One region of the Mesorhizobium ciceri biovar biserrulae genome, then DNA from elsewhere that is predicted to be linked to it. Evidence: predicted binding sites of a transcription regulator. Region 1 holds the regulator's gene; each other region holds the start of a gene.
The links. Region 1 encodes LexA, which represses DNA repair genes until DNA is damaged. Its sites were predicted from a motif close to TGTTCNNNNTGTGTTCNG; they were not measured.
Positions count from the first base shown of each region.

Region 2: the regulator LexA is predicted to act here: its motif matches at 4,085-4,102, upstream of A4R29_RS26835 (helicase-related protein).
Region 3: the regulator LexA is predicted to act here: its motif matches at 1,280-1,297, upstream of A4R29_RS00515 (DNA recombination protein RmuC).
Region 4: the regulator LexA is predicted to act here: its motif matches at 2,118-2,135, upstream of A4R29_RS28850 (ImuA family protein).

Region 1 is NZ_CP015064.1:2,949,263-2,956,906, forward strand. Features, by position in the region: gene A4R29_RS13600 (ComEC/Rec2 family competence protein) at 1-1,697, shown strand, start outside; gene lexA (transcriptional repressor LexA) at 1,691-2,431, opposite strand; gene kynU (kynureninase) at 2,842-4,089, opposite strand; gene kynA (tryptophan 2,3-dioxygenase) at 4,167-5,003, opposite strand; gene A4R29_RS13620 (AMP-binding protein) at 5,000-6,625, opposite strand; gene A4R29_RS13625 (alpha/beta hydrolase) at 6,939-7,644, shown strand, end outside.
Region 2 is NZ_CP015064.1:5,681,871-5,689,514, forward strand. Features, by position in the region: gene A4R29_RS26815 (citrate synthase) at 1-528, shown strand, start outside; gene phaR (polyhydroxyalkanoate synthesis repressor PhaR) at 550-1,161, opposite strand; gene A4R29_RS26825 (acetyl-CoA C-acetyltransferase) at 1,461-2,639, shown strand; gene phbB (acetoacetyl-CoA reductase) at 2,838-3,563, shown strand; gene A4R29_RS26835 (helicase-related protein) at 4,291-7,644, shown strand, end outside.
Region 3 is NZ_CP015064.1:102,595-110,238, forward strand. Features, by position in the region: gene fmt (methionyl-tRNA formyltransferase) at 1-268, opposite strand, end outside; gene A4R29_RS00505 (plasmid stabilization protein) at 385-627, opposite strand; gene def (peptide deformylase) at 696-1,226, opposite strand; gene A4R29_RS00515 (DNA recombination protein RmuC) at 1,330-2,601, shown strand; gene A4R29_RS00520 (GFA family protein) at 2,622-3,026, opposite strand; gene A4R29_RS00525 (cation diffusion facilitator family transporter) at 3,088-4,053, opposite strand; gene A4R29_RS00530 (transglutaminase-like domain-containing protein) at 4,181-4,990, opposite strand; gene A4R29_RS35300 (hypothetical protein) at 5,303-5,428, shown strand; gene sugE (quaternary ammonium compound efflux SMR transporter SugE) at 5,634-5,948, shown strand; gene A4R29_RS00540 (DUF6481 family protein) at 6,087-6,515, opposite strand; gene A4R29_RS00545 (LLM class flavin-dependent oxidoreductase) at 6,794-7,644, shown strand, end outside.
Region 4 is NZ_CP015064.1:6,091,639-6,099,282, forward strand. Features, by position in the region: gene A4R29_RS28835 (HpcH/HpaI aldolase/citrate lyase family protein) at 233-1,108, shown strand; gene A4R29_RS28840 (DUF1737 domain-containing protein) at 1,160-1,366, shown strand; gene A4R29_RS28845 (metallopeptidase family protein) at 1,554-1,976, opposite strand; gene A4R29_RS28850 (ImuA family protein) at 2,159-3,196, shown strand; gene A4R29_RS28855 (DUF6504 family protein) at 3,138-4,616, shown strand; gene A4R29_RS28860 (error-prone DNA polymerase) at 4,613-7,644, shown strand, end outside.

The sequences.
Region 1 (7,644 bases):
ATTTTGCCGGCATCGGCGGCAGCGGGTTCTTTCTCGGCAACCCCAAGCTTGTCGTCAGCGATGATGGCGACATGCCGCTGTCGGCCCGAATTTCCTCCAGCGTGGAAAATGCCCGTGAAGGCATTGCCGACCATATCAGGGCGAGCGTCGGCGGCGCCGAAGGCGAGATCGCCGCGGCGCTGATCGTCGGCGTGCGCGCCGGCATTCCCGATGACATCAATGAGGCGATGCGACGTACCGGCATCTACCACATCATCTCCATTTCGGGACTGCACATGGCTCTGGTCGCCGGCACCATCATGGGGTTGCTGCGCGGCGCCTTCGCCTTGTTTCCCGATTTTTCCGCGCGTCGCCCGGTCAAGAAGTATGCCGCTGCCGCCGCACTGTTCTCGATCGCAGCCTACCTCGTCATCTCAGGTATCGTCGTCGCCGCCGAGCGCAGCTTCATCATGCTGGCAGTGATGCTGATTGCAGTTCTGTTCGATCGAGCAGCACTCACCATGCGCAATCTGGCGATCTCGGCGATCGCCGTCATCGTGGTGTCGCCGCATGAGGTGGTCGGCCCGAGTTTTCAAATGTCGTTCGCCGCGACCGCGGCTCTGGTCGGCGCTTATGCCGGCTGGGCGGATCACCGCGCGGGAAAAGCAAGACCGCCGCCGCCGAAGCGATCCTTGCCCGGGTTCCTGACACGAAAATTCCTGCTGGCGGCAATCGGTCTGGCCATGACCTCGATCATCGCCGGCAGCGCCACGACGCTGTTTGCCATCTGGCATTTTCAGCGTGTGTCGCCGCTCAGCCTGTTCGCCAATCTCGCGGTTATGCCGATCGTCACCGTCGTCATGTTCCTGGCCGTCGCCAGCGCGCTGCTGATGCCTTTCGGATTGGATTGGCCAGCTCTCTACCTGATGGGCAAGGGCCTGACGATGATGATCGCCATATCGGGCTGGATCTCCGAGCGTTCGCCTGTCGATGGGGTCGGGTTGATTTCGCAGCAGTCGGTCCTGCTGGTGGCCATTGCCCTGGTCATCGCGACGATGGCGACGACATGGCTGCGGCTCGCGGCTCTGCCATTCGCGTTGGCAGGCTTGCTGACCGTCTCGGATACGCGCACGCCCGATGTGCTGATCTCAGAAGACGCCCGGCTGGTGGCGTTGCCGATCGGTGGCGGTGAGCTTGCCGTCAGCCGGCAACGGCCGAACGAATTCACCGTCGACAACTGGAAACGCGCGCTGACATCGGAAACCATCGTCGTTCCGGAAGTGTTCGACAACAGCGATGGGCAATTCGACGTCGCGGATGCCGTTGAGCTACCGCCGGGATCGCCGTTCTATTGCTCCTCAGGCGTTTGCGTGGCCAGGCACATGTCCGGTGCGATCATTGCCTATGTCGAGGACCGCAAGGACACCTGGAAAGCCTGCGGCTTCGCCGAACTGATCGTCGTCAAGGACGCCACCGCCTATGACGCCTGTCACAACCCGCTGGTTCTCGTCATCACCAAGCGGCAACTGGCTCGCAAAGGCAGTGCCGCGGTCTTCTTCGATCGCCAATCGGCGACCACGCCGGCGACGATCAGCTTCGCGGTGGACAGCCCATATCGGCCCTGGCACACGCAACGCAGATACTCTCGCGAGGCGAGGGGGCTGGCACCCTTCAAGAAACCCGAGAAGCCAGTGGTCAACCCACAGCCGTCTCAGTAGCGACGGATCAGGCCGACGAGCTTGCCTTGCACCTTGACCCTGTCCGGCCCGAAAATCCGTGTCTCATAGGCTGGATTGGCGGCTTCGAGGGCAATCGAGGCGCCCTTGCGGCGGAACCGCTTCAGCGTCGCTTCCTCTTCATCGACCAGCGCCACGATGATCTCGCCGGGGCTGGCCGTGTCGGCGTTACGGATGATAACGGTGTCGCCGTCGAAGATGCCGGCCTCGATCATCGAATCGCCCTTGACCTCCAGCGCATAGTGCGCGCCGCCCATGATCATGTCCGGCGGCACCGAAATCGAATGCGTCTGATGCTGGATGGCATCGATCGGCACGCCGGCGGCGATGCGACCCATGACCGGGATCGAAACGGCAGAGACCGCATCGTCGTCATTGCCGGGCGAAGGCATCCGCGAAGGCGCCGGCTTGATCTGCCGGCCAAGAGCACCACCCTGACCAAGACTGCCCTGGATGACGCTTGGCGAAAACTTCTTTGCCGCATTGAGGCCTGGCGCGATCGAGTCCGGCAGCCGCAGCACTTCCAGCGCGCGGGCCCGATTGGGCAGCCGGCGGATAAAGCCGCGCTCCTCAAGGGCCGTGATCAGCCGATGAATCCCGGATTTGGAGGCAAGGTCGAGCGCCTCCTTCATTTCGTCGAAGGATGGCGGAATGCCGCTCTCCTTCAGGCGTTCATGGATGAACATCAGCAGTTCATGTTGCTTGCGTGTCAGCATGGCGGCCCCCAGGTTCCCTGAAACCAGAATCGAAAAACAAACCCAGAACAAACACTATCTGTTCCAGTTGTGTTCTGCAACCGTTTAAAGTTTAATGAATTTGTTAAGGCTGCTGAAATTATTTGGCGCTTGCCAGCGGGTTACGATCGACGGGCGCCACCTTCGGCAATGCGCCTGCTCACATTGAAATTGTTATGGTTAATGACCTGTGGCTTATCCTCTACCAAAGCTTGGCATTATCTGTCGATCGACCTCGACAAGGGGCGATTGCAACCTTCGGGACGTTCGTTGGCCGTGAACGAAACGGAGCCAAAACGCCAACGTCAGTTGGGCATTTTGGCTGGAAATTCAGCTCTCCGTTATTTGCCAGGCAGTGAGGGCAGCGACGGCGGATCGCCGGGATCGGTGCGTCAGGTAACGGCTTCCTTGACGGCGAAACGCTGGTCCTTCCATGCACCCGTGCGCAGAATGTCTTCCAGAACCTCAACCGCCAGCCACACATCCTTGTAGCTGACATAGAGCGGCGTGAAGCCGAAACGGATGGTCGACGGTGCGCGGAAGTCACCGATCACCCCGCGCTCGATCAGCGCCCGCATGATTTGATAGCCGTGGACGTGAAGGAACGACACCTGGCTGCCGCGCCTGGTCGCGTCGCGGGTAGTCTCCAGCGCGAGACCGTAGGCGCCGCACTTGGCTTCGACGAGCTGGATGAACAGTTCTGTCTGCGCGACGCTCTTCTTTCGCAATGCCGCCATGTCGACGTCGCTCCAGATGGCAAGCGCGCCTTTGAGCGCCCGCATCGACAGGACCGGTTGCGTACCGCACAGAAAACGGCGGATGCCGGTGCCGGCAACATAACCCCGTTCGAAGGCAAAGGGCCGCGCATGGCCCCACCAGCCGCTGAGCGGCTGGCTGATATCGCCGTGGTGGCGCTGCGCGGCATAGATGAAGGCCGGCGCGCCCGGACCGCCGTTGAGGTACTTGTACGTGCAGCCGACAGCGAAATCGGCATTTGCCTGATCGAGCTCGACGGGCAGGGCGCCGGCGGTGTGGCAGAGATCCCAGACGATCAGCGCTCCGGCCGTATGAGCCCTGCGCGTCAGCGCCGCCATGTCGCGCAGTTCACCCGATTTGTAATTGACGTGGTTGACCAGCACCACCGCCACGTTTTCGTCGATCAGCTCTTCGATGGTCGGCGCGTCGACGCCCGCGAGGCGCAGCAGGACGCCATCCCGGGTCGAGGCCACGCCTTCGGCGATGTACAGGTCGGTGGGAAAACTGTCACCTTCGGCGACGATGGCTGACCGGCCGGGCCGCATCTCCATCGCTGCGTGCAGCACCTTGTAGATGTTGGTCGATGTCGTGTCGCAGACAACGGTCTGGCCGACCGCGGCTCCTATCAGGCGTCCGAGCTGGTCGCCGAGTTCGATCGGCATCTCGAACCATCCGGCCGTGTTCCAGGCTCGGATAAGATCTCGGGCCCATTCCTGCGTCGCCGCCTGCTGCAGCTCGCCGAAAACGGCATGAGATGCTGCCCCCAGTGAATTGCCGTCAAGATAGATCACCCCCTCCGGCAGAATGAAACGGTCGCGCATGGCCCGCAGCGGATCCGTGGCATCCATCGCTTCGACTGCGGCGAGATCAGGAATTCCACTCATGGTCAGTCCCCGGTTGTTCGCGAAGGGTTTCCGCCACAGAGCGTCCCTTCAGTGAGCCTGTTCTCATTTCGATGATGTCAGAGCCGGGTGCGGACCGTCCACAGCTCCGGAAACAGCACGACCTCGAGCATTTTCTTCAGATACGAAGCGCCCGACGTGCCGCCGGTGCCGCGCTTCAGACCGATGATTCGCTCCACCGTGGTGACGTGGTTGAAGCGCCAGCGGCGGAAATAATCCTCGAAGTCGACCAGCTTCTCGGCCAGTTCGTAGAACATCCAGTAGCGCTGCGGATCGCGGTAGATAGCCTGCCAGGCGACCAGGACCTCTTCATTCTCGGTTCGCGTCTCACGCCAGTCCGTGCGCCTGGCATCGGCACCGATGTCGAATCCGTGGCGCGCCAAAAGCAGCAGCGCTTCGTCGTAGAGCGATGGCTCGGCCAGGATGGCTTCCAGCTTTCCGCTGAGGTCAGGCCGATGCTTGTGAGGGCCGAGCATGGCCAGGTTGCGGTTGCCGGCCATGAACTCGATGGCGCGATACTGCCAGGACTGAAAACCCGAGGACTGGCCGAGCGCGTCGCGAAACTCGGTATATTCGCTGGGCGTCATCGTCCGCAGCACATCCCAGGCATTGTTCAGCTGCTCGAAGATGCGCGCGACTCGCGACAGCATCTTGAAGCTCGGCTCGAGCCGGTCGGCGCGGATCGAGCGGATCGCGGCGCCAATCTCGTGCAAAGCGAGCTTCATCCACAGTTCCGAGGTCTGGTGCTGGATGATGAACAGCATCTCGTCATGCGCCGACGACAGCGGCGTCTGCGCCTCCAGCACTTTCTCCAGGTGCAGATAGTCGCTGTACGACATGCGCTCGTTGAACGACATCTGTGCGCCTTCGGACGCCGGATCGTAGGGCTCGCTCAATTGACTTTCTCCGTGCGCAGCCGGAAGCGCTGGATCTTGCCGGTCTGGGTCTTGGGCAAAGCAGCAATGAATTTCACCGATCGCGGGTATTTGTAGGGCGCGATCGTCGCCTTGACATGGTCCTGCAGGCGCTTGGTGGTCAATGCGTCAGGCGCCGCGCCCTGCACCAGCACGACATGCGCCTCGACGATCTGGCCGCGCTCGGCGTCCTCGGCGCCGATCACCGCGCATTCGGCGACGTCGGGATGTGACAGAAGTGCGGCCTCGACCTCGGGGCCGGCAATGTTGTAGCCGGCGCTGATGATCATATCGTCGGAGCGCGCGGCGAAATGGAAGAAGCCGTCCTCGTCCTGCGTGAAGGTGTCGCCGGTGATGTTCCAGCCGTCGCGCACGTAGTCCTTCTGCCTGATATCGGCCATGTAGCGGCAGCCGGTCGGGCCGCGCACCGCCAGCCTGCCGGTCGCGCCGCGCGGTACTTCGCGCATCTCGTCGTCGACGATGCGCGCCTCGTAGCCGCCGACCGGCTTGCCGGTCGACGCGGGCTTCATGTCGCCAAAGCGGTTGGAGATGAAGATGTGCAGCATTTCGGTGGCGCCGATGCCGTCGAGGATCGGCTTGCCGGTCTTTTGCGTCCACTCTTCGAAAACCGGAGCGGGCAAGGTTTCGCCGGCTGAAACGGCAACCCGCAGCGAAGACAAATCGGCACCTTCATCCATGGCCTTCAGCATGGCGCGGTAGGCAGTCGGCGCGGTGAAGGAGATCGTGGCTTTGTAGGTCTCGATGATGTGGATCATGTTGGGTGGCGTCGCCTGCTCCAGCAGCGTCGCCGCCGCACCGAAGCGCAGGGGAAAAATAGCGAGCCCTCCAAGGCCGAAAGTGAAGGCCAGCGGCGGCGAGCCGACGAAGATGTCGTCCGGCGTCACCTCCAGGATTTCGCGGGCATAGGCGTCGGCGATGATCAGGAGGTCGCGGTGGAAATGCATCGTCGCCTTCGGCACGCCTGTCGTGCCCGAGGTGAAGCCGAGCAGCGCGACGTCGTCGCGGCCGGTGTTGACGGCGGTGAATGTCACCGGCTTGTCGAGAGCGGCACGATCGAGCTCGGCATCATGGTTGGCGGTGCCGTCGAAGCCTATGACCTGTTTGAGGAAGGCGCTGTCCTTGGCGCAGGCGGTCATCTCGTCCATCAGCCTGGTGTCGCAGAGCGCGACGGTGATTTCCGCCTTGTCGACGATCTTGGCCAGTTCGCCGGCGCGCAGCATAGGCATAGTGTTGACGACCACGGCGCCGACCTTGGTGGCAGCCAGCCAGCAGGCGACCATGGCGGGGTTGTTGGCCGAGCGGATCAGCACCCGGTTGCCGGGCTCGACGCCATAATTCCCGACCAGCGCGTGGGCGAGCCTGTTCGTCCAGTCCGACAGTTCCTTGTAGGTGCGGCGGCGGCCATTGCCGATCAGGGCTGTGCGGTCGCCGAGGCCCTTCTCGACCAGCCGGTCGGTAAGTTCGACACCGGCGTTGAGGCGTTCGGGATAGTCGAAGCCGTCGAGCAGTATATCGGGCCATTGCTCCGGCGGCGGCAGGTGATCGCGCGTGAACGTGTCGATATGCGCTGAAGGCCCAAGCATGTCGCCGCTCTCCCGTCTGCTGCCTGGCCAGTGCGCAATGCGCCTTGGCTGGATGTGGTGGATCCTAAGGTCCTGCTCTGAGGAGGCTTCGTGCTGCCCATCACGCCTGCTCGGAGATGCGCGCCGAAAGGGTGAACATCTGCAGGTGAGGGCAGCACAGCAGACCTCCCATTGTCGGCTGTTCGTGCGGGCAGGATCGCACCAGTCGAAATTTGTTTCAAGCCTAAAATGTTTTTGCCCTGGAGCATTGACGCATGGCGTGGCGCTGGCCATTGCTAGCGCAACAGCGATGCCGTTTTCGGGGAGGGCGCAGATGTTCGAACGTCACATCGTCGATTGGGATGATGCCTATGCCAACGGCGCGAACATTGCCGGCAGCGACCGTTGGCCAGCCGCCTGGGCCGAGCCAGCGGCAGCATTCCGTGATGCGCTCTCGGCAGAGAGCCGGGCACGGCTCGACATCGCCTATGGCGACGGGCCGCGCAATGGGCTCGATCTTTTCCTTCCCAAGGCCGCGCCCAAAGGACTGGTGGTGATTATCCATGGCGGTTACTGGCTGGAGACCGACAAGAGCTTGTGGTCGCATCTCGCCAATGGCGCGGTCGGCAGCGGCTTCGCCGTTGCGATGCCCTCCTACACGCTGTGCCCGGACATACGCATCGCAGGCATCGTCCGGGAGGTCGGGGCGGCGATTGGCAAGGCAGCGGCAATGGTTGACGGACCGCTGATGCTGACCGGACATTCGGCCGGCGGCCATCTCGCCACCCGGATGGTGACGACAACCACGCCTTTGGCGCCGGATGTGGCGCGGCGCATACGCCATGTCGTTTCGATTTCAGGTCTACACGATTTGCGTCCGCTCATGCGCACCGGCATGAACAAGGACCTGGCAATCGACGAAGAGGAGGCGCTGGCTGAAAGCCCAGCCCTGCTGCGCCCGATGGATGGCGCCCGCATCACCTGCTGGGCCGGCGGCGGTGAGCGCGCCGAGTTCCTGCGCCAGAATGCGTTGCTTGCCA
Region 2 (7,644 bases), 2.7 Mb from region 1:
CTTGTCCTGCTTGCCGATCATGAACTGAATGCGTCGACCTTCGCCGCGCGCGTCGCAGCCTCGACCGGCGCGCCGCTGGCCGCTTGCCTGCTGGCAGGGCTCGCGACGCTGTCAGGCCCGCGCCATGGCGGCGCCGGCGAGGCGGTGATGCAACTGGCGGAGGATGCGGCGCGGCATGGCGCCGATGCGACGATCCGGCGCTGGCTCAGCCATGACCGGCCGCTGCCGGGGTTCGGTCATCAGCTCTATCCTGACGGCGACCCCCGCGGGGCGGCGCTGCTGTCGGTGATCGAGGTTGACGGCACACTATCGTCGCTGCGCGACGCTGCCTTTGCGGCGACCGGCGCGCTTCCCAACATCGACTTTGGGCTGGCCGCGCTGACGCGCAGCCTAGGCTTGCCGCGCGATGCACCGTTCCGCCTGTTCGCGCTCGCACGCAGCGTCGGCTGGGCCGCGCACACGGTCGAACAGATAACAAGCGGAAGTGTCATCCGGCCGCGCGGCCGCTATGAGGGCGTGCTGGTGTAAGGCCGCAAGAACGCCAGGCGCTCAGGACATCGTGTCGAGCTTGCGCTGCATGGCCGCGATCTGGTCCTTCAGTTCCTGAAGATCGTCGGGCTTGTCAGGCGTTTCCTTCCTGGCCGGCTCGGGCGACGTCGCAGCGGCTGGCGTGGAGCCCGCAGGCGGGAACGGCGTGAACAGCCGCATCGCATTCTGGAACATTTCCATGTTGCGCCGTGTCTGTTCCTCCAGCGCCTTGATCGGCGTGGTGATCTTCATCATGTCGAGCGGCGACTTGCCGAGCGCCCCCTTCATCTGCTCGCGAAAGCGCTCCTGCTCCTTGGAAAAGGCAAGCATCGACTGTTCGAGGAAGCTCGGGACGATCATCTGCATCTGGTCACCGTAATAAGCGATGAGCTGGCGCAGGAACGGGATCGGCAGCATGTTCTGCCCGTCCTTGTTCTCCAGTTCGAAGATGATCTGGGTCAGCACCGGATGCGTGATGTCGTCGCCGGTCTTGGCGTCCTGGACGGTGAACTCCTCGCCCTTCTTGACCATCTCGGCGAGGTCCTCGAGCGTCACATAGGTGCTGGTGCCGGTGTTGTAGAGGCGGCGATTGGCGTATTTCTTGATGATGATCGGATCGTCTTTAGCGGCCATCTACATCCTCCCGGGGACACCGGCGCGCCTCTGAGTAAGCCGCCGATAACGATTGTGCCTTTTTTGAGGATATGCGCAAAAGCCTCACAATTCCAAGCAGTTTGTGCAGTGCGGGATCACTAAATGCTGCATAGCAGGCAAAATATGCTGCGCAGCAATGGACGAATGGCCGCCATGGCAAGGCATGGCCTGCTTGCGGCGCATGGGCGCCATGCCCATTTCCGGTTTGACTTGGGGTTGGGAAAGGGCAAGAAAAGTCCCCAACGACAGAACAACACCCTTGAAGTCTGGAGAAGAAAATGTCCGCTTCCATCGTCATTGCCAGTGCGGCGCGCACGCCGGTCGGGTCCTTCAACGGCGCCTTCGCCGCCACCCCGGCGCATGAGCTCGGGGCCGTCGTCATCAGGGAATTGCTGTCACGCGCCGGCGTCGAACCAGGCGAGGTCGACGAGGTTATCCTCGGCCAGGTGCTGACCGCCGCGCAAGGCCAGAACCCGGCCCGCCAGGCATCGATCAATGCCGGCCTGCCCAAGGAAACCACCGCCTGGGGCCTCAATCAGGTTTGCGGCTCGGGCCTGCGCGCCATCGCGCTCGGCATGCAGCAGATCGCCATCGGCGATGCCAAGGTGATCATCGCCGGAGGCCAGGAATCGATGTCGCTTTCGACGCATGCCCAGCACCTGCGCGCCGGCGTCAAGATGGGCGACTTCAAGCTGATCGACACCATGATCAAGGACGGGCTGTGGGACGCCTTCAACGGTTACCACATGGGCAACACAGCCGAAAACGTCGCGCGTCAGTTCCAGATCACCCGCGAAGACCAGGACCAGTTCGCGCTCGCCTCGCAAAACAAGGCCGAGGCCGCGCAGAAGGCCGGCAAGTTCAAGGACGAGATCGTCGCCGTCACCATCAAGGGCAAGAAGGGCGACACCATCGTCGACCAGGACGAATACATCCGCCACGGCGCCACGATCGACGCCATGACCAAGCTGAAACCGGCTTTCGACAAGGACGGCACGGTAACCGCCGCCAACGCCTCCGGCATCAATGACGGCGCCGCCGGCGCGCTGCTGATGAGCGAAGCGGAAGCGGTGAGGCGCGGCATCACCCCGCTGGCGCGCATCGTGTCCTGGGCAACCGCCGGCGTCGATCCGCAGATCATGGGCACCGGACCCATTCCCGCCTCGCGCAAGGCCTTGGAAAAGGCCGGCTGGTCGGTCGGCGATCTCGACCTGGTCGAGGCCAACGAAGCCTTTGCGGCGCAGGCCTGCGCCGTCAACAAGGACATGGGCTGGGATCCCTCGATCGTCAACGTCAATGGCGGCGCCATCGCCATCGGCCATCCGATCGGTGCGTCCGGCGCTCGCGTCTTCAACACGCTGGTCTTCGAAATGCGCCGGCGCGGCGCCAAGAAGGGTCTCGCTACCCTGTGCATCGGCGGCGGCATGGGCGTCGCCATGTGTGTCGAAGCACTCTGAAGAAAGTCACTAAACGGGCGGCGTGCATGCATGTCGCCCAAAAGTGCGCAGCGGTTTTGGGAACACCGACATGCATAAAACCAAACATCTGAAGCGCATCGCCTGAACCTACTTCAGCGCGACGCGCTTTAGCCGCCCGTTCTGTATCCAGTGCCTGCCAAGCCCGACAACAGGGCGATATCAAAAAAGGGGAAATGCATGACCAAGGTAGCAATCGTCACAGGCGGATCGCGCGGCATCGGCGCGGCGATCTCGATCGCATTGAAGACCGTCGGCTATTCGGTTGCGGCGAACTATGCCGGCAATGACGCCGCAGCGGCGAAATTCAAGGCCGAGACCGGCATTCCGGTCTACAAATGGTCGGTCGCCGACTATGATGCCTGCGCCGCCGGCATCAAGCAGGTCGAGGCCGATCTCGGCCCGGTCTCGGTGCTGGTCAACAATGCCGGCATCACCCGCGACGCCATGTTCCACAAGATCACGCGCGAGCAGTGGAAAGAGGTCATCGACACCAACCTGTCCGGCGTCTTCAACATGACGCATCCGCTGTGGAGCGGGATGCGCGACCGCAAGTTCGGCCGCATCATCACCATCTCCTCGATCAACGGCCAGAAGGGCCAGGCCGGCCAGGTCAACTATTCCGCCGCCAAGGCCGGCGATATCGGTTTCAGCAAGGCTCTCGCCCAAGAGGGGGCGCGCGCCGGCATCACTGTCAACGTCATCTGTCCCGGCTATATCGCCACCGAGATGGTCAAGGCGATCGACGAGAAGGTGCTCAACGAGCGCATCATTCCGCAGATTCCTGTCGGCCGGCTCGGTGAGCCCGAGGAAATCGCGCGCTGCGTCGTCTTCCTCGCATCCGAAGATGCCGGCTTCATCACCGGCTCGACCATCACGGCCAATGGCGGCCAGTATTTCGCCTGACGACGGCGATGTAGGCGCAGAGATCGACGGGCCGGCGCGCCGGCCCGTTTTCGTTGGCGCTATGGTCCTTCGAAGTGACAGCACGGCTGCTGACCCAATCCGGCACGCAGAGGTTAACAGCGGCCCGGCCGGCCTGTGCGAAACCTGCTTCCAAGCCTGTGGATTCTCGGTGGATAAGCTGTTCACAACACAAGATATTGGGGTGAACAAAACGGGAAAATTCCGCTATCGCTGATTCGTCGCCGATTCGTTCCGGCTTTGAGCTGAACGTTAACGACGACAGCCTGAATCCCCTGCCAATTGCTTAACGCGGATTAAGAAAGATCAACAAGTTCATAGCCTTGGTCGAGGCATGCCAAGCCACTGTGATCGTTTATCGGCAAAGGTTAATGGCAATGCCCTCTTAGCACGAAACGGGCCAGTTCAGCGATTCAGCATGTGGTGCGTGTCGCGGCCGTGAAATCCACATATAGCCGTGAACAAAAGCTGAATCTGCAGGAGTCACTGATTCGTCGCCGATTCGTTCCAGACTCGTTCCATCCGTTAATCCGCATCTGATTGAGAGCTTGACAGAACCACCTTCTGGCTGCCGACGGAACATTCCGCTTTCGCTTCGCGCCCGAAATCCCTATGTGTCGCCTGTCATACGCGCCCATTTGAGGCACGCTCCCGACAACCAGAGGCCAGAAGCCTTATCTCCAGGTCCCGGAAGCCTTATTCTAGGTTGATGAACATCCAGCCCAAACACACTGAGCCGCTGATCCTGTCGGGCCGCGACGTGACCGCCGTGCTCGGGCCGACCAACACCGGCAAGACCCATCTCGCCATCGAGCGCATGGTGGCGCATGAGAGTGGAATCATCGGCCTGCCGCTCAGGCTTCTGGCGCGCGAGGTCTACGCCCGCGTCTGCGAAAAGGTCGGCGCCCACAAGGTTGCGCTGATTACCGGCGAGGAAAAGATCCAGCCACCGGGCGCCAAATATTCGGTCTGCACCGTCGAGGCCATGCCGCGCGAGACCGACGCCGCCTTCGTCGCCATCGACGAGGTGCAGCTCGCCGGCGACCTCGAGCGCGGCCACATTTTCACCGATCGCATCCTGCACCTGCGCGGCCGCCAGGAAACGCTGCTGCTGGGCGCCGCCACCATGCAAAGTATCCTGCAGCGCCTGCTGAGGGGTGTCTCGGTGGTGACGCGGCCGAGGCTGTCGCATCTTGCCTATGCCGGCTCCAAGAAGCTGACCCGCCTGCCGCGGCGCACGGCGATCGTCGCCTTTTCCGCCGACGAGGTCTACGCCATCGCCGAGTTGATCCGCCGCCAGCAGGGCGGTGCCGCCGTCGTGCTCGGCGCGCTCTCGCCGCGCACCCGCAACGCCCAGGTGGCGCTGTTCCAGTCCGGCGATGTCGACTACCTCATCGCCACCGATGCCATCGGCATGGGTCTCAACCTCGATCTCGACCACGTCGCCTTCGCCCAGAATCGCAAGTTCGACGGCTTCCAGTATCGCAATCTGACGGCGGCCGAGCTTGGCCAGATCGCCGGCCGCGCCGGCCGGCATCTGCGCGACGGCACGTTCGGTGTCACCGGCCAGGTCGACCCGCTGGACGAGGATCTGATCAAGAAGATCGAAGGCCACGACTTCGACCCGGTGAAGGTGCTGCAATGGCGCACCGCACATTTCGACTTTGCCAGCCTCGACGCGCTGAAGCGCTCGATCGAAACCAACGCCCCGGTCGAGGGACTGACACGGGCATTGCCTGCCGTCGATGCACAGGCGCTCGAGCATCTGTCGCGCGACGAGGACATCCGCGCACTCACCACCAATGCCAAGCGCGTGGCGCTGCTGTGGGAAGCCTGCGCGCTGCCCGACTACCGCAGGATCGCGCCGGCCCAACATGCCGATCTCATTGCCTCAATCTACACGGACCTCGCACGCCACGGCCATGTCGACGAGAATTACATGGCCGAGCAGGTGCGCCGCGCCGACACAACAGAGGGCGACATTGATACGCTCTCGCATCGCATTGCCCAGATCCGCACCTGGACATTCGTGTCGAACCGGCCCGGCTGGCTGGCCGATCAGGCACACTGGCAGGAAAAGACGCGCGAAATCGAAGACAGATTGTCGGATGCGCTGCATGAGCGGTTGACGAAACGCTTCGTAGACCGCAGGACTTCCGTCCTCATGCGGCGCCTTAGAGAAAATACCATGCCTGAAGCCGAAATTAGTTCTACCGGAACCGTCCTTGTCGAAGGCCACCATGTCGGCGAGCTGCAAGGGTTCCGCTTCACCGCCGACCAGACCGCCGGCGGCGAAGACGCCAAGGCGGTGCGCACCGCTGCCCAGAAGGCGCTGGCCGCCGAGTTCGAGGCGCGCGCCGAACGCTTCGGCGCCTCGGCCAATGGCGATATCGCGCTCGGGTCGGATGGCACGCTGCGCTGGATCGGTGCGCCGATCGGCACGCTTGTATCAGGCGAAGACGCGCTGAAGCCGCGGCTGGTGCTGCTGGCCGACGAACAGCTGACCGGCCCGGCGCGCGACAAGGTCGCCGCGCGTGCCGAGCGTTTCGTCAATTTCCAGATCGAGTCGCTGCTGAAGCCGCTGGTCGACTTGAAAAACGCCGACCAGATTTCCGGCATCGGCCGTGGCATCGCCTTCCAGCTGGTCGAGAATTTCGGCCTCATCAACCGCCGCGACATCGCCGAGGAGATGAAGTCGCTCGACCAGGAAGGCCGCGCAGCCCTTCGCCGGCTTGGCGTGCGCTTCGGCGCCTACCATGTCTTCGTGCCGGCGCTGATCAAGCCGGCGCCTGCCGGGCTGGTGACGCTGCTGTGGGCGCTGAAGAACGACGGCAAGGACAAGCCAGGTTTTGGCGACGTGGTCCATGCGCTCGCCTCGGGTCGCACCTCGGTGGTCATCGACCCGGCCTTCGACAAGACCTTCTACAAGCTTGCCGGCTACCGCAATCTCGGCCGTCGCGCCGTGCGCATCGACATCCTGGAACGGCTGGCGGATCTGATCCGCCCGGCGACCAACTGGAAGCCCGGCCTCGGCCAGCGCCCGGACGGCGCCTATGACGGCCAGTCCTTCATGGTGACGCCGCCGATGATGTCGATCCTCGGCGCCACCGCGGACGACATGGAAGAGATCCTCAAAGGTCTCGGCTACCGTGCCGAGCCGAAGCCGGCCGTCGAGGTCAAGGCGCGGCTCGAAGCACAGGACAATGCCGCGCGCGAAGCAGCGATGGCGAAGCTTGCGGCGGAAGAGGCTGCACGAGCCGAGCAGACCAAGGCGGCGGACGCCGCAGCAGAGGCAGCAGTCGAAGGGTCGGAGCCGGCATCGGACGCAGTGGCCGTTTCGGAAACGGCGACCGAAATGACCTCCGACGCCGCGGCGGAACCTGCTGCGCCTGCCGTGGGAGAACAGGCGGACGCTCCGGTCGAAACCGTGCAAGACGAAGCGCCTGTTGCCGAGGCTGCTGCTGAACCGGCACCGGTTGAACCGCAGGCAGAGGCTGAAGCTGCCGAGACTGAAGCCGCAGCGGCAGAAGAAGTTGCACCGGCCGAGCTGGTGTCAAATGCCGCGCCGGCAACGGACGCCGCGCCGGACGAACCCGTGACGGTGACTGAAGCAGCCACCGGGGAACCCGCCCCGGAAGCCGAAGCGCCAAAACCCATCCTGTTGTGGCGTCAGGGTCGTTTCGAACAGCGCCCGCGCAACCGCGACGACAACCGCAGGAACAATCGCCCACGCAACGGACAAGCGCGCGGCCGAAGCGATGCGCCTGCGGACGCCGGCGCACCGGCCGCCGCTGCACCCGGAGAGCGTCCGGCCCATGAAGGACGGCGCGATGGAGCCGGCAAGCCGCGCTTCGACCGCTCGAAGTTCAAACCCAAGCCGCAGGCCGAAGGCGAACAGCGACGTGACAGGCCGCAGGGCGAGCGTCCCGACCGCCGCGAAGGCCGTCCCGACTGGAAGGGTGGCAGGCCGGATGGCAAGGGTGGTCCGCAAGGCGGCAAACCCGCCTTCCAGCCGAAGCCGCGCGAGGAGCGTCCGGTGCGTTTCGATCCGGATTCGCCCTTC
Region 3 (7,644 bases), 2.8 Mb from region 1:
AGGCGACGACCACCGCCACATCGGCCTGCAAGGCGCGAAAAGCGGCCTGTTCGGCCTCGCCTTTGAGCGAAACCGGCGTCCGCACCTCGATGCCCAGTCGCTCCGCCTCGCGCTGCACCGGCGACGGCGTCAGCTCCAGCCCGCGTCGTCCGGCAGCGCGCGGCGGCTGGGTATAGACGACTGATATCTCATGGCCAGCCTCGGCGATCGCGCGCAAGGTCGGCACCGAAAACTCCGGCGTACCCATGAAGATGACGCGAAGGGGCATTTTTTCTTCCGGTATCCTGTCTTCTTGCTCGCGCAGTGTGCCGGCTCAGGCATCCGCTTCAAACGGGTTTACGAGCTTCAGGTCAAGGCCGTCGAAGTCGCGGGACGACCGTCGCGCTATCTTTCCGCTTCGATCTTCTCCATGATTTCCGCGTATTCATCGCCAATTGCGCTTTCAGATACGAAAGCCGAGCGAATTGCAGCCCACGCCGAGAGGCTCGACTCCTCTCGGGCCGGCCTCTCCGCAACTATGCCTTTGCGCAGAAGGCCGATGGCCTTGTCCGAGACGCTCTGGCCGACCTCGCGCGCCGCCAGTTCGATCTCGCGCTTCAAAGGCTCAGGAATGTCCCTGATCAGCATGTCGACCGTCGGCATCTCCATTTGGTGGCAATCCTGCCGACAATAGGCCTGGAGGGGACTCCCGTACCTTATCCCGCGAGCTTGCCCGGCACCTTGTCCCTGGCGAGCTTCTTGAATTTCTTTACCACCATGTCGCGCTTCAGCTTCGAGATGTGATCGATGAACAGGACGCCATTGAGGTGGTCGATCTCGTGTTGCAGGCAGGTCGCCATCAACCCCTCGGCCTCTATCTCCTGCAATTTGCCGTCGCGGTCGAGATATTTGACCCGCACGGAGGCGGGGCGTTCGACCTCGGCGTAATAATCCGGGATCGACAGGCAGCCTTCCTCATAGACGGAGCGCGCGTCGGCGCTCTCCAGGATTTCCGGATTGATGAAGACATGCGGCGCCGGCGTCTCGTCTTCCTTGGCGAGATCGATCACCAGCAAGCGCAGCGGCTCGCCGATCTGGATTGCCGCCAGCCCGATGCCCGGCGCATCATACATGGTCGCCAGCATGTCGTCGGCTAATTTGCGCAAAGGCGCGTCGACACGCTCTACGGGCTTGGAAACCTGGCGCAGGATGGGGTCGGGAAGGATGATGAGCGGCTTGATCGGCATGGCGTTCCACCTAAGACCTCCAGCGAAACGCGTCAACCGGTTGGCATCAGGCGCGTTCACGTTTTGATCTATGCTATCGCGGCGAATCGTCTATGCTGTCCACATGAATGATTTGAGCACCATCCTTTCGGAGCCTGTCGCCCGGCTTGGCGCCACAACGATCACGCTCGGCCATGCGCTGGCCTTCGGCGTTTTGCTGTTTCTGGCCCTGTTCGTGGCGCTGGTCATTGCGTTGTGGCGGTCGGCCAAGGCGCGCGCCGTGGCGGCCGCGGAAGCCGCCGATCATGCCCGCGATGCGGAAGTGCGGATGGCCGGCATTCTGCAAAGCCAGGCCGAAATGCAGGGCCGCATGGGCGCCATTGCGGAAGTGTTCGGCGCACGGCAGGCGGAACTGACGCAATCGATCGGCCAACGCCTCGACGCCATGACCGGCCGGCTCGGCCAGACCATGACCGAGCAGACCAAATCCACGCATGAGAGCCTGGCCAAATTGCAGGAACGGCTGGCGATCATCGACGTCGCGCAAGGCAACATCCAGTCGCTCGCCGGCCAGGTCGTGCAATTGCAGGCGATCCTCTCGAACAAGCAGACGCGCGGCGCGTTCGGCCAGTCGCGCATGGAGGCGATCGTTGCCGACGGCCTGCCGCACGGTGCCTATGAGTTCCAGGCGACGCTGTCGAACGGCAGCCGGCCCGACTGCCTGGTGAAGATGCCGAATGGCGCGCCGTCGCTGGCCATCGATGCAAAATTTCCGCTGGAAGCCTGGAACGCCATCCGCGCCGCCGATGGCGCCGATCTGCAGAAGGCAGCTTCGCAGGCCTTCCGCCGCGACATCGAGATCCATGTCCGCGATATCTCGGACAAATACCTGATCCAGGGCGAGACGCAGGACACTGCCTTCATGTTCGTGCCGTCGGAATCGGTGTTCGCCGAGATCCACGAGAATTTCGAGGCGATCGTGCACAAGGCGCACCGTGCGCGCGTCGTCATCGTCTCGCCGTCGCTGCTGATGCTGTCGATCCAGGTCATCCAGGCGATCCTCAAGGATGCCCGCATGCGCGAACAGGCGCACCTGATCCAGGGCGAGGTCATCCGGCTGATGGAGGATGTTGCGCGTGTCGATGAGCGGGTGCGCAAGCTGCAGGTGCATTTCGGCCAGTCGGCCAAGGACATCGACGACATACTGGTTTCGACGTCGAAGGTCACCAAGCGCGGCCAGAAGATCGAGGCGCTGGAATTCGGCGCGCAGCCCGACGGCGATGCCGCCGTAGACGCCGCGTCACGAGGTCCCGCCGCCAAGGTCGATACCGGCGCGCGCGTTGCCGATTCGAAAACCGGGCAGCTCAGGCTGAGGGTCGTCGAAGGCGACGATTGAGGCGCGGTGCCGGACCGGCGCTACTGCTCCTCCAACGTGGTCATGCCCTGAAATTCAGGCAGCCAGTGCAGCGCCGAGCGGTGCCATTTCTGCTGTGTCGGGATCAAATCCTGGCGCTGCCGCGCGGTCCCCACGCGAATTCCATAGACCTTCGGACCATCTCCGACAGACGTGGCGTAAAGATGCGAACCGCAGTCGGCGCAAAAGGCCTGGGTGCGCTTGGCGCCGCTCGCCACGATCTTGATGTAGATTTTCGGCGTGCCCTTGGTGATGCGATAGTTGCTTTCCGGCGCCGGAACCGTAAGGCGAAAAGCCGTGCCGGTCAGTTGCTGGCAATCCGTGCAGTGGCAGATCGTGGTCTCTTCCGGATCGACCTCCGCCTCGTAGGTGATGGCGCCACAATGACAGCCGCCGTCTATTCTCATCTTCGTTCCTCCAAAGCCCCTTCAATCTAGCGGCGCTAGGCCGTGAGGCAATGGCACGGTTTTAGTCCTGGGCAGGATCGGATGCGGAATCGATCAGCCTGCGCCGCTGCTCCCAGGTGCCTGACGTCTGCGGCTTGACGAACAGCCGTGTGATCTCCGGCATTTCCTTCTTCAACTGCGCCTCCAGGCGCTCGACGCAAGCTTCGATCTCGGGCGCCGTCAAATGGTCCTCGAACTCGATGCTGAGCCCGGCGACGATCTCTGTCGGCCCCATATGGACGGTCAGGACGCCGTTCGCCCGCTGCACCGCCGGATCCTGCTGGGCGATCGCCAGCACTTTCATCTGCACCTCGGGCGACGCCGGCTCGCCGATCAGCAGGCCCTTGCTTTCGCGGGCCAGGAAGATCGCGGTCGCGCCAAGGATCAGCCCGATGCCGATAGAGGCGGCGCCGTCGAGCTCCGGCATCTCCAGCAGTTCCGCCGCCAATATGCCGGCGAAAGCGACGATCAGGCCGAGAAGTGCCGCACTGTCCTCGAACAGCACGGTGTAGACGCTCGGATCCTTGCTCGACTGCACGGCCTGCAGCCAGCCTTGCCTGCCCTTCTGCCGGCGAAACTCCTTCAGCGCCACCCACCACGAACTGCCTTCGAACAGGAAGGAAAGGCCCAGAACAATATAGTTTACCTTGGCGTTGGCGACCGGCTCCGGCGCCATGATATGGACCACGCCTTCGTAGAACGACACGCCGGCGCCCAGCGCGAAGACGAGGAGCGCGACGATGAAGCTCCAGAAGTAGAGTTCGCGGCCGTGGCCGAGCGGATGCGTGCGATCGGCCGGGCGAGCGGCGCGGTGCATGCCGTAGAGCAGCAGGCCGCCATTGCCGGTATCGACCAGCGAATGGACGCCCTCCGACAGCATCGCCGAACTGCCGGTAAAGGCGGCGGCGGCGAACTTGGTCAGCGCGATGGCGAGATTGCCGGCGAGCGCCGCGTAGATCACCTTTTTTGAGCCGCCGTGCCCGGCCATGGCATTTGCCCCCGTTCAAGGCGCAGTCTAGCGGCCAGGCCGCTAAAGCTCCACAGGCATCACACCGCGCGAATGTCGGGTCGTCCACGGCAGCGGCCATGAGAGATCGGTCTATGGAAAACGGCGACTACTCGATGATCTCGCTGGTCCACACCTTGAAGCCGGCAAGCGTTCCCGGGCCGAAAATATGGGTCAGCGGCACGTCGGCGGCGTCGCGGCCGGAGGCGATCAGGATGCGGCCGATGCGCGGTGCATTGTTGCGCGGGTCGAAGACATGCCAGCGGCCGCCGAGATAGACTTCCATCCAGGCGCAGAAATCCATGCTTGCCCATGGCTTCGGCATACCGATGTCGCTGATGTAGCCGGTGCAATAGCGCGTTGGGATGTTGAGTGCCCGGCAGAAGGTGACGGCGAGATGCGCGTAGTCGCGGCACACGCCGCTCTGTTCACGATAGGCTTCCGCCGCGGTGCGCGTCGGCCGTGCATTGCCGTAGTTGAAGACGATGTGGCTGTGGACGAAGTCGCAGACCGCCTGCACGCGCGGAATACCCAGCGGCGTGTTGCCGAACAGCCGCCACGCCTCGTCAGCCAGAAGGTCGCTTTCGCAAAAACGGCTGGGCAGCAGGAACAGCAATGTGTCCGCCGGCAGGTCGCGCACCTCGTGCTGCCAGGCCATCAGGTCGCCCATCTCGAAGGTGCCGGGGTCGCGGATCACCGCGTCGGTGCCGAAGGTGAAGCGCCCGGGCGGCGCGACAAGCCGGTTGCACCAATTGCCGAAACTGTCGCGATAGCTTTCGATCGGCACCGGTGGATTGGAGATCAGGAAATCCGGCCGCTCGAGATCGGAGGCCCGCGAATAGTGCACATTCAGCATCGCGATGAGCGGCGTTTCCTGCGGAAAGTCGAAGCTCATCTCGCAGCCGATGTGGATTCGCATTGTCGTCCTGACGGCCTGCCTGACGATCACCCGGCGAAGCTCGGGTCGATGCTGCAGTGCGAAAATGACCATGGCACGGACCGCCATGGTTTACGAGCAAATTAGAGCAATTCCAGGAAAAGTGTGAAGCGGTTTTCCCTCCGGAATTGCGTCAAAACAAAGAGTTAGAGCAATTCACTGTTTCCGCGAAACGGTGAATTGCTCTAGAAACCGGTTGAAAGCGATCCGCTGTCGGCGGCAACAGTCGCTAACCCCTTGCGGTCGGGCGGTTCTCTTGTTTCACTTGGCTTCTCACATCAGGAGGAACGAATCATGGCTAAAGGTGCGATGAAGGCAGGCAAGGAAGCCCGCAAGCCGAAGAAGGACGCCAAGAAGCCCGCTCCGGCTCCGGCGCTGAAGGCGCCGCCGGTCAAGGCGATGAAGCTCAAGGACAAGTAGGTCCGGCGATCCACTTCGCAATAAGATTACGGCCGGCGACACTTGTTGCCGGTCGCTGTTGCTCGAGCGCCCGAAATTCTTATATTGGCGTGGCGGGGACGACCTCGCGCTTCCCCAAATCCGGACGGGACGACCCGCCATTGTTTGACTGATCGTCGGGCGCCGAAATACCTTTCGGGTCCGATGCTCTGATGGAGCGTTGTCGATGTCGTGGATTCTTCTCTTTTTCGCTGGCTTGTTCGAGATCGGCTGGGCAATCGGCCTCAAATACACCGATGGCTTCTCGAAGCTGGTGCCGACCGTGCTGACCGTTGCCTCGATGGTCGTCAGCCTCACTCTGCTCGGCCTGGCGCTGAAGGCGCTGCCCGTCGGCACCGCCTATGCGGTGTGGACCGGCATCGGCACCGTCGGTACGGCACTGCTCGGCATCTGGCTGCTCGGCGAACCGGCCACCGCGATCAGGCTGGCCTGCATCGCGCTCATCGTCTGCGGCATCATGGGGCTGAAGTTCGCCGCCTGACGGTAACGCTTAGGTCTCTTGGTTTGCGCATGTCGTCCTCCCAGAGCCGGGACCAGGGCGACATGCATGGGACAAACACGTTCAGGGCCGCTGCGAGGCGACCCTGGTTCTCGAAGCAGATTGCTCCGTAGCCGAGAGCTAGCGGGCGGAGAAGCCCGGAGGCGTCCTGCCGGTACGCTGCTTGCGTGCCGCATAACGCGCGTCGCGCTTGGCCTTGCGTTCGGCTTCGTCGGCCAGAAGACGGGCGATGCGCTCGTTCTCTTCGGATTCCCGAATCTTGGCCTCGGCCTGTGCAGCTTCCTCGGCGGCGATACGTGCCGCTTCGGCTGCTGCCTCGCGCTCGGCCTTCTCGACCGCTTCGCGTGCCAGCTTCTCCTGCTTCAGCCGGGCCTTTTCGGCCTCGCGGATTTCGCGGGCCGCAAGGATAGCCTTGCGTTCAGCCTGCCGCGCCAGCACTGCGGGATCATCCGCCGCCGGCTTTGCCTTGAAGCGCTCGAGGAGCGCCTTCTTTGCCTCGTTTGCGGCATTGCGCCGCTCGAAAACGTCTTTTTCCCTGTAGATAGCCAAGTCCACTTCCCTGAAGTCAATTCGCGACGCTTACATACGCGCGAAAACCGAGAGTTCAAGCGCCAAAACGGCATGGCAGCCATGAAATTGTCGGCTGTTGCACTCGGGAGACGCCTTTGGAGCAATTCCAGGAAAAGTGTGAAGCGGTTTTCCGTCCGGAATGGCGACGAAGAGATAGAGCCGAAACCGACATGCACTGTTCACCGTCCGCCCCACTGGCGGCGCGGCTGAGGCGTCGCTACGTCTAGCCCGAAAACCCAACACCAGGATGACATCAAATGGAACTCGGTCTCTACACATTCGCCGACGTCAGCCCGCAGCCGGGCCCCGGTGCCATCGGCCCGCATGAGCGGCTGCGCAACCTGATCGAGGAGATCGAGCTGGCCGACCAGGTCGGCCTCGACGTCTTCGGCCTCGGCGAGCATCACCGGCCCGACTATGCCGCCTCCGCACCGGTCGTGGCCCTGGCCGCGGCGGCCGAGCGTTCGAAGCGCATCAAGCTGACCAGCGCGGTCACCGTTCTGTCTTCCGATGACCCGGTGCGCGTTTTCCAGCAATTTGCCACGCTCGATCTTCTGTCGGGCGGCCGCGCCGAGATCATGGCCGGGCGCGGCTCGTTCATCGAATCCTTCCCGCTGTTCGGTTTCAACCTCGAGGATTATGACGAGCTGTTCGCCGAAAAACTCGGTCTGCTGCTTGCCATCCGCGACAGCGTGAAGGTCACCTGGTCGGGCAATCTGCGTGCGCCGATCAATGATCGCGGCGTTTATCCCCGGCCCTTCCAGGACAGGCTACCGGTCTGGATCGCCATTGGCGGCACGCCGCAGTCTGCCGCCCGCGCTGGCGCGCTCGGCCTGCCGCTGGCGCTCGCCATCATTGGCGGCGAGCCGGCGCGTTTCGCGCCGCTGTTCGATCTCTACCGCGAAGCCGCCAAGCGCGCCGGCAGTGATCCGGCGGGCCTTGCCACCAGCATCAACGTGCACGGCTTCATCGCCGAGACGACCGAGCAGGCGGCGGACGATTTCTACGGCCCGCAGGCGGAAGTGATGAATCGCATCGGCCGCGAGCGCGGCTGGGGTCCGACCTCGCGGGCGCATTTCGACCAGTCGCGCGGCCCCACAGGCGCCCT
Region 4 (7,644 bases), 3.1 Mb from region 1:
CCCTCGCTACGCAGTCGGTGAGGCAGGGACCAACGGGGCTTTGCTCGCTTGTGCATGCCGCTTGTCTCGCAAGCGGGCGGGGAAACGGCAGGGCGGATCCGAGGAGGTTTTCCGCAGGCCCGTGCAGTTTTCGTGCAGGGGTAAACGCTGCCGATCTCCCCCCTCGAGGGGGGAGATTGGTAGCTTCATGCCCCGACTTGCCTCGACCAACCACAAGCGGCATAGATCATCCATGGAAACCTATCGCCCGCGCCGCTCCGTGCTCTACATCCCGGCCTCCAGCGACAAGGCCTTGGCCAAGATCGCGCAGCTTGCCTGCGATGCCATCATCATCGACCTGGAAGACGCCGTCGCTCCGGCCGACAAGATCGCCGCCCGCGAAAAACTGGCCGGCATTTTCGCCGGCCATTCCGAGAGACGCTGCGAGATGATCGTGCGCATCAATGCGATATCAGGCGAATGGGGCGCCGACGACCTGCTGGCGGCCGCAAGCTGCGAACCCGACGGCATCCTTCTGCCCAAGGTCGACACGCCGCGCGACCTGCTCGAGGCCGGCGACGTGCTTGACGACAATTTTACCCCCGACAGCGTGAAACTATGGGCGATGATCGAGACGCCCAAGGCGCTGCTCAACATCGGCGCCATCGCCGAACTTGGCCGCGATCCGGCCTCGCGGCTCAATTGTTTCGTTGCCGGAACGAATGATCTGGTCAAGGAGACCGGCATTCTGGCGACGCCTGACAGGCGCTACCTCGTGCCATGGCTGATGCAGATGGTGCTGGCCGCACGCGCCGGCGGCATCGACATGCTCGACGGCGTCTCCAACGATTTTCGCGACCTCGACGCCTTCGCCCATGAATGCGCGGAAGCCGCGGCCATGGGGTTCGACGGCAAGAGCCTCATCCACCCGGCCCAGATCGAAGCCGCCAACCGCGCCTTCGTGCCGTCCACGGAAGCGGTGGCCGAGGCACGCTCGGTGAAGGAAGCCTTCGCGCTCGCCGAGAATGCCGGCAAGGGTGTGATCGCGCTGAACGGCAGGATGGTCGAACGGCTGCACCTGGCGCAGGCCGAAAAACTGCTGGCGAAGGCAGCCGCCATCGGGTCATAAATGCTCGATGGATGCGAGCGGGCTACAGCTACTCACGACAGGAATTGAACAATGAAACTCTACCGCTTTCTGTCCGCTCCGGACGATGCCAGCTTCTGCCACAAGGTGACAGCGGCGCTGAACAAGGGCTGGCATCTGTTCGGCTCGCCGACCTATGCCTACGACAAGAAGGCCAAAGCGATGCGTTGCGGCCAGGCCGTGGTCAAGGATATCGACGGTCAGGAATACGGGCCCGATACCAAGCTGAGTGACTGGTAGATTTGAAAAGCTCCGACGCAGGGTGTGTTGAGATTCAGGTCAGGCCGAGTCGAAAATGGTGGTTTCCGAGAACCGGAGCGGAGCGTACTTTTGGGTACGTGAGCACAGTTCTACCGCGACGCGGTAGAGCGGGGAAGCGCAGGAAGCCATCATTTGCAGGCGGGCATCACCTGAATATCAGCGCACCCTACTCCGCCGCCTCTTCGATCTTCTCCATATCTTCGTCCGACAGGCCGAAATGGTGGCCGATCTCGTGGATCAGCACGTGGGTGACGATGTCGCCCAGCGTCTCTTCGTTCTCGGACCAGTAATCGAGGATGGCGCGGCGGTAGAGCGTGATGCGGTTCGGGCCTTCGCCGGTCTGCGGGTTCCAGCGCTCGGCGATGCCGCGTCCCTCGAACAGGCCGAGCAGGTCGAATGGCGTTTCCAGCGACAGATCGTCCATGATTTCGTCGGTTGGGAATTCGGCGATCTGGATGACGATCTCGCCGGTCAGCTTGCGAAAATCCTCCGGCAGATGGGCGTACGCCTCCAGCGCCAGGAACTCCATTTCGTCCATCGAGGGCGAGAGTTCGTCGTGCCAGGTGCGGGTCTTGTAGATGCGGGCCATGCTTTGTCCTTTGATCCCGGCATATAGGCTTTCGCACCGGAATCGGCAAATGAACGGGCCGATGCGCCTGCGCCATCCCTGCAGAGAGGAATAAATTCCCCATGACTCTGCTTGACTCTTGGGATGCGCTCTGGAATCTATAGGAACATAACAGGAACAATTGTGAATGGAAGCTGACCGTCATGGCGATGACCGCCGTGGCGCGGGAGACTGTTTTTGCCCTGCGCCGCCAGATCGCGAAAATCGAGGGAACGCTGCCCGAGCGCTTGGCTGCGCCGGCAGCCGCACCCTTTGATGCTGACGTCAACACTGATCTCACAATCGTCCGGCGTGGCATTGCCGCGGCGTTGCCGGATGCGTTCCTGCCTATCGGCGTTGGGCGCCTCGATGCCGCCCTGAGCGGCGGGCTGCCGAAGGCCGCCCTGAGCGAAATCCATGGGCTTGAAACCCGCGATGCCGGGGCCGTCGCCGGCTTCGCTTTGTCGCTCACCAGCCTGATCCTCAAGCAAACGCCGGGGCTGCCGGTGCTGTGGATCGGCACATCGGAGATTTTTCGCGAGGCCGGCTTTCCCTATGCCAGGGGGCTTCACGCCTCGTTCGGCATCGAGCCGGAGCAATTGCTGTTTTCCGAGGCGCCAAGGCTCGTCGATGCACTGTGGGTCGCCGAGGAGGCGGCCCGGATGACGGCGCTCGCCGCCGTCATCCTGGAAATCCGCGGCAATCCGCAGCGGCTTGACCTGACCGCGACACGCCGGCTGCATGCAAGGGCGCAAGCGGCCGGCCGGCCGGTGTTCCTGCTGCGGCAGGCGGCTGGGCCCGAACCGACGGCGGCACCCGTCCGCCTCATCGTCGCCTCGGCGCCGGCGGTGCCGCGCGACACCATCGCCGGGCCGCTGGCCGGCTCGATCGGCCGCCCGGCCTTCACCCTCACCATCGGCAAGAGCCGCACGGCCCTGCCTGGACAATTCACACTGGAGTGGAACCCCGATGAACGCGCATTCGACGAAAGAGCGGGCGACGAAGGAGCAGGTGGGGAAAGAAACCGGCCAAAGAATCCTGTCCCTGTGGTTTCCCTATCTGGCGGCGGAAAGGATCCTGCGCCAGCGTCTGGGGCGGTCCTGGCGTTCCCGGCCGTCGGATCACCCCTCTCACCCGCCGCTCGTGATCAGCCATCGCGACCGCAACGCACAGCGCATCTCGGCCCTCGACGAGCGGGCTGAGGCGCTGCACCTGAAGCGCGACATGGGCATCGCCGATGCGCGCGCCATGCATCCGTCGATCGACGTCGTCGAGGCCGATCCGGAAGCCGATCGCCGCCTGCTCGAAGGCCTCGCCGACTGGTGCGACCGCTACACCCCGCTGGTGGCGCTGGACGGGGCAGACGGCCTGTTTCTCGACGTCACCGGCTGCACCCATCTGTTCGGCGGCGAGCGCGCCATGCTGGACGACATCCTGTCGCGCTTCTTCCATCAGGGTTTCGATGTCCGCGCCGGGCTTGCCGCGACGCCGGGCGCTGCCTGGGCGGCGGCACGCTTTTGCGGCGACCGCATCATTGTGTCAGGCGAGGAGGAGGCGCTGCTGGCGCCCCTGCCGCTGGCCGCGCTGCGCATAGAACCTTCGACCCGCACCAGCCTGGAAAGTGTGGGCCTGCGCACGGCGGGCGCCGTCATGGCGGCACCGCGCGCGCCGCTCGCCCGCCGCTTCGGCGCCCTGCTGCTCCTGCGCCTCGACCAGGCGCTTGGCCGGCTCGACGAGGCGGTGTCGCCGCGCCTGCCCGTCGCGCCGCTTTCGGTCGAACGCCACCTCGCCGAACCCGTCACCCTGACCGAGGACATCGAACGGCTGGTGGGCATGCTGGCGGCGACCTTGAAGACCGACCTCGAGCGCCGCGGCGAGGGCGCCCGGACGCTGGCGCTGCTGCTCTTTCGCGTCGACGGCGCCGTCAGCCGCATCGCGCTCGGTACCTCGCGGCCGATGCGCGAACCCATGCTGATCCAGAAACTGTTCCATGAAAGGCTGGCCGCGCTCGAACAGGATATCGATGCCGGCTATGGTTTCGATCTGGTGCGGCTCTCGGTGTTGGCATCAGCCACCTTCGACATGCAGCAGGCCGATCTTGCCGGCGAGGTGACCGACGACGGCGCCGATATCGCGCTGTTCGCCGACCGCATCCGCGCCCGGCTCGGCGATGGCGCGGTTCTCCGGCCGGTCGCGGTCGAAAGCCATCTGCCGGAGCGTGCCGTCGCCACCATCCCCTTCACCGACGCGCCGTGCCGGACCACGCCGCCGAAGAAGCCGGACAGGCTGCAGGCACCAAAAACCATATTTCCGCCGGAACGACCGATCCGGCTGTTCCGCTCGCCCGAACCCATCGATGTGCCGGCCACCGAAATGCCGGAAGGACCGCCGCTGAACTTCCGCTGGCGGCGCGCGCTCTACCGGGTCAAGCGCGCCGAAGGGCCGGAACGCATCGCCGCCGAATGGTGGCGGGAAGCGCCAAGCGACGAGGCGGCATCGACGCGCGACTATTTCCGCATCGAGGATGCCGACGGCCGCCGCTACTGGCTCTACCGGCAAGGCCTCTACGGCGGCGCCTCGCAAGTCCCGCCGCGCTGGTTCCTGCATGGAGTCTTCGCATGAACGCGCTGACCGTCATTCCCTATGCCGAGTTCGGCATCCAGTCGAATTTCTCCTTCCTGCGCGGCGCCTCCAAGCCGGAGGAGCTGGTGGTCGCGGCCAAGCTCCTGGGCTTCTCGGCGATCGGACTTGCCGACCGCAACACGGTGGCCGGCGTGGTGCGCGCCTGGCAGCAGGCCAAGGTCGAAAAACTCTCCTATCACCCCGGCTGCCGGCTGGTTTTTGACGACGGCACGCCGGACATCCTCGCCTATCCCCAGGACCGCAAGGGCTGGGGGCACCTCTGCCGCATGCTGACGCAAGCCAATCTGCGCGACGAGAACGAAAAAGGCGCCACCCTTCTCCAGCGCGGCGACCTGCTCGAATGGGGTGACCTGATGTCGCTGGCGGTCCTGCCCGGTCTGTCGACGGGGGCGCAAGACAGTCTTGCCTTGCTTGGTGAGCTCAAGGGCCGTTTCGGCAGGAACCTGCGGCTTGGCGTTTCGCCCGACTACGCCGGCAATGACCGTTTCCGCATCGAGCAGGCGGCAGCACTTGCCGAGAGCGCCGGCATTCCGCTGATGGCGACCAACGACGTTCTTTATCACACCGCCGAACGACGCCCGTTGCAGGACGTGCTGACCGCGATCCGCCTCAACACGCCCGTTGCCGAGGTCGGGCTGCAACTCTCCGCCAATGCCGAGCGCCATCTGAAGCCGCCGATGGAGATGGGCCGCCTGTTCCGCCGGCATCCGCAGGCGCTGGCCGAGACGCTGCGGTTTGCGCAAGAGCTGACTTTTTCGCTTGGCGACCTCCAGTACAACTACCCCGACGAGCCGACGGAATCGGGTCTTGGTCCACAGGCTGAGCTGGCGCGACTGGCTCGGGAGGGGGCGGCGAACCGCTATCCGGCTGGTGTGCCGGATTCCGTGACCAAGCGCATCGAGGAAGAGCTCGCTTTGATCGAACGCCTCAACTATGCCCGCTATTTCCTGACTGTCTACGACATCGTCAAGTTCGCGCGCAGCAAGGATATTCTCTGCCAGGGACGTGGATCAGCCGCCAATTCGGTCGTCTGCTTCTGCATCGGCATCACCGAAGTGGGGCCGGAAAAAATCGATTCGCTCTTCGAGCGCTTCATTTCCGAGGAGAGAAACGAACCGCCGGATATCGACGTCGATTTCGAGCACGAAAAGCGCGAAACCGTAATCCAGTACATCTACGAGAAATACAGCGGCAAGCGCACGGCACTTGCCGCCGCCGTCATCAGCTATCGCGGCCGGTCGGCGCTGCGCGAAGTGTCGAAGGCGATGGGCCTGTCCGAGGATGTCAGGGCATCGCTTTCCGGCTCGATCTGGGGTTGGTCGACATCGGAGCTTGGCGAGAAGGAAGCCCGCGCCGGCGGCCTCGACCGCACCGACCCGGTGTCGAGGCACGTGATGGAGCGTGCCAATGAGATCATGGGCTTCCCCCGCCATCTCTCCCAGCATGTCGGCGGCTTCGTCATCACCAGGGACCGGCTCGACGAGATTGTGCCCATCGTCAAGACGGCGATGGACGAGCGCAAGATGGTCGAATGGGACAAGGACGATCTCGACGCGGTGAAAATCTTGAAAGTCGACGTGCTGGCGCTCGGCATGCTGACCTGCCTGCAACGCGCCTTCACCTTGCTCACGGATCACTATCCTAATGCGCGGGATGATTATGGGCAGCCCTATGTGTTGGCCACCCTGCCGCCGGAGGACAGGCAGGTCTACAAGATGATCTGCCGCGCCGACACGCTCGGCGTCTTCCAGATCGAATCGCGGGCGCAGATGTCGATGCTGCCGCGTCTCAAGCCAGACAATTTTTACGATCTCGTCATCGAGGTGGCGATCGTTCGGCCGGGCCCGATCCAGGGCGATATGATCCATCCCTATCTGCGCCGCCGGCAAGGCAAGGAACAGGCCGAGTATCAAAAGCCGGAGCTGGAAGCGATCCTCAAGAAAACGCTTGGCGTACCGCTGTTCCAGGAACAGGCGATGAATATCGCCATCGTCGCCGGCGGTTTCAAACCGGGCGAAGCCGATGAACTGCGCCGCGCCATGGCCACCTTCAAGCGCACCGGCACCATCGGCAATTACCGCGACCGTATGATCAATGGCATGGTCGGCAAGGGCTACACGAAGGACTTCGCCGAGCGCTGCTTCAAGCAGATCGAGGGCTTTGGCGAATACGGCTTTCCTGAAAGCCATGCTGCTTCCTTCGCCCTGCTCGTCTATGCCTCCTGCTGGTTCAAGACCTTCTATCCCGACGTGTTCTGCGCCGCGATCCTGAATTCGCAGCCGATGGGGTTTTACCAGCCGGCCCAACTCGTGCGCGACGCAAGCGACCATGGCGTCGGCATCCGCGACGTCGACGTCAATTTTTCGGTGTGGGATTGTACGTTGGAAAAGGCGCCATTCGATCCGGCCCGCATCCTGCCACGCCATGCCGAAATGCGCGGCGTCATCGAGACAAATCATGCGCTGCGGCTCGGCTTCAGGCAGATCAAGGGCCTGTCGAAGGAGCGCATGGAGGCTTTCGTCGAGCGGCGCGGCTCAGGCTATGTATCCGTCAGGGATGTCTGGCTGCGCTCCGGCCTCGATGTCGGCGAGATCGAAAAACTGGCGCAGGCCGATGCCTTTCGCTCGCTCGGTCTTGACCGTCGCGAAGCCCTGTGGGCGGTGCGCGCGCTCGACGGCAAGAGCGCCGCCGAAAGGCTGCCGCTGTTCGACCAGCCGGCGCTTCGCCTGCGCGAGCTGGAACCGGAGACGAGGCTGCCGAAAATGCCGCTCGGCGAGCATGTCATCCACGATTACCGCGCGCTCGGCCTGTCGCTGAAGGCGCATCCGGTCGCCTTCCTGCGCGAGCGGCTCGACCGCGCCGGCGTCATCCCCAATGCGAATCTTCCTTCCGTGCGCGACGGCAGGCGCGTCTCGGTCGCCGGCCTCGTGCTGGTGCGGCAGCGCCCCGGCAAGGGCAATGCGATCTTCCTGACGCTGGAGGACGACAAGGCGGTGGCCAACATCAT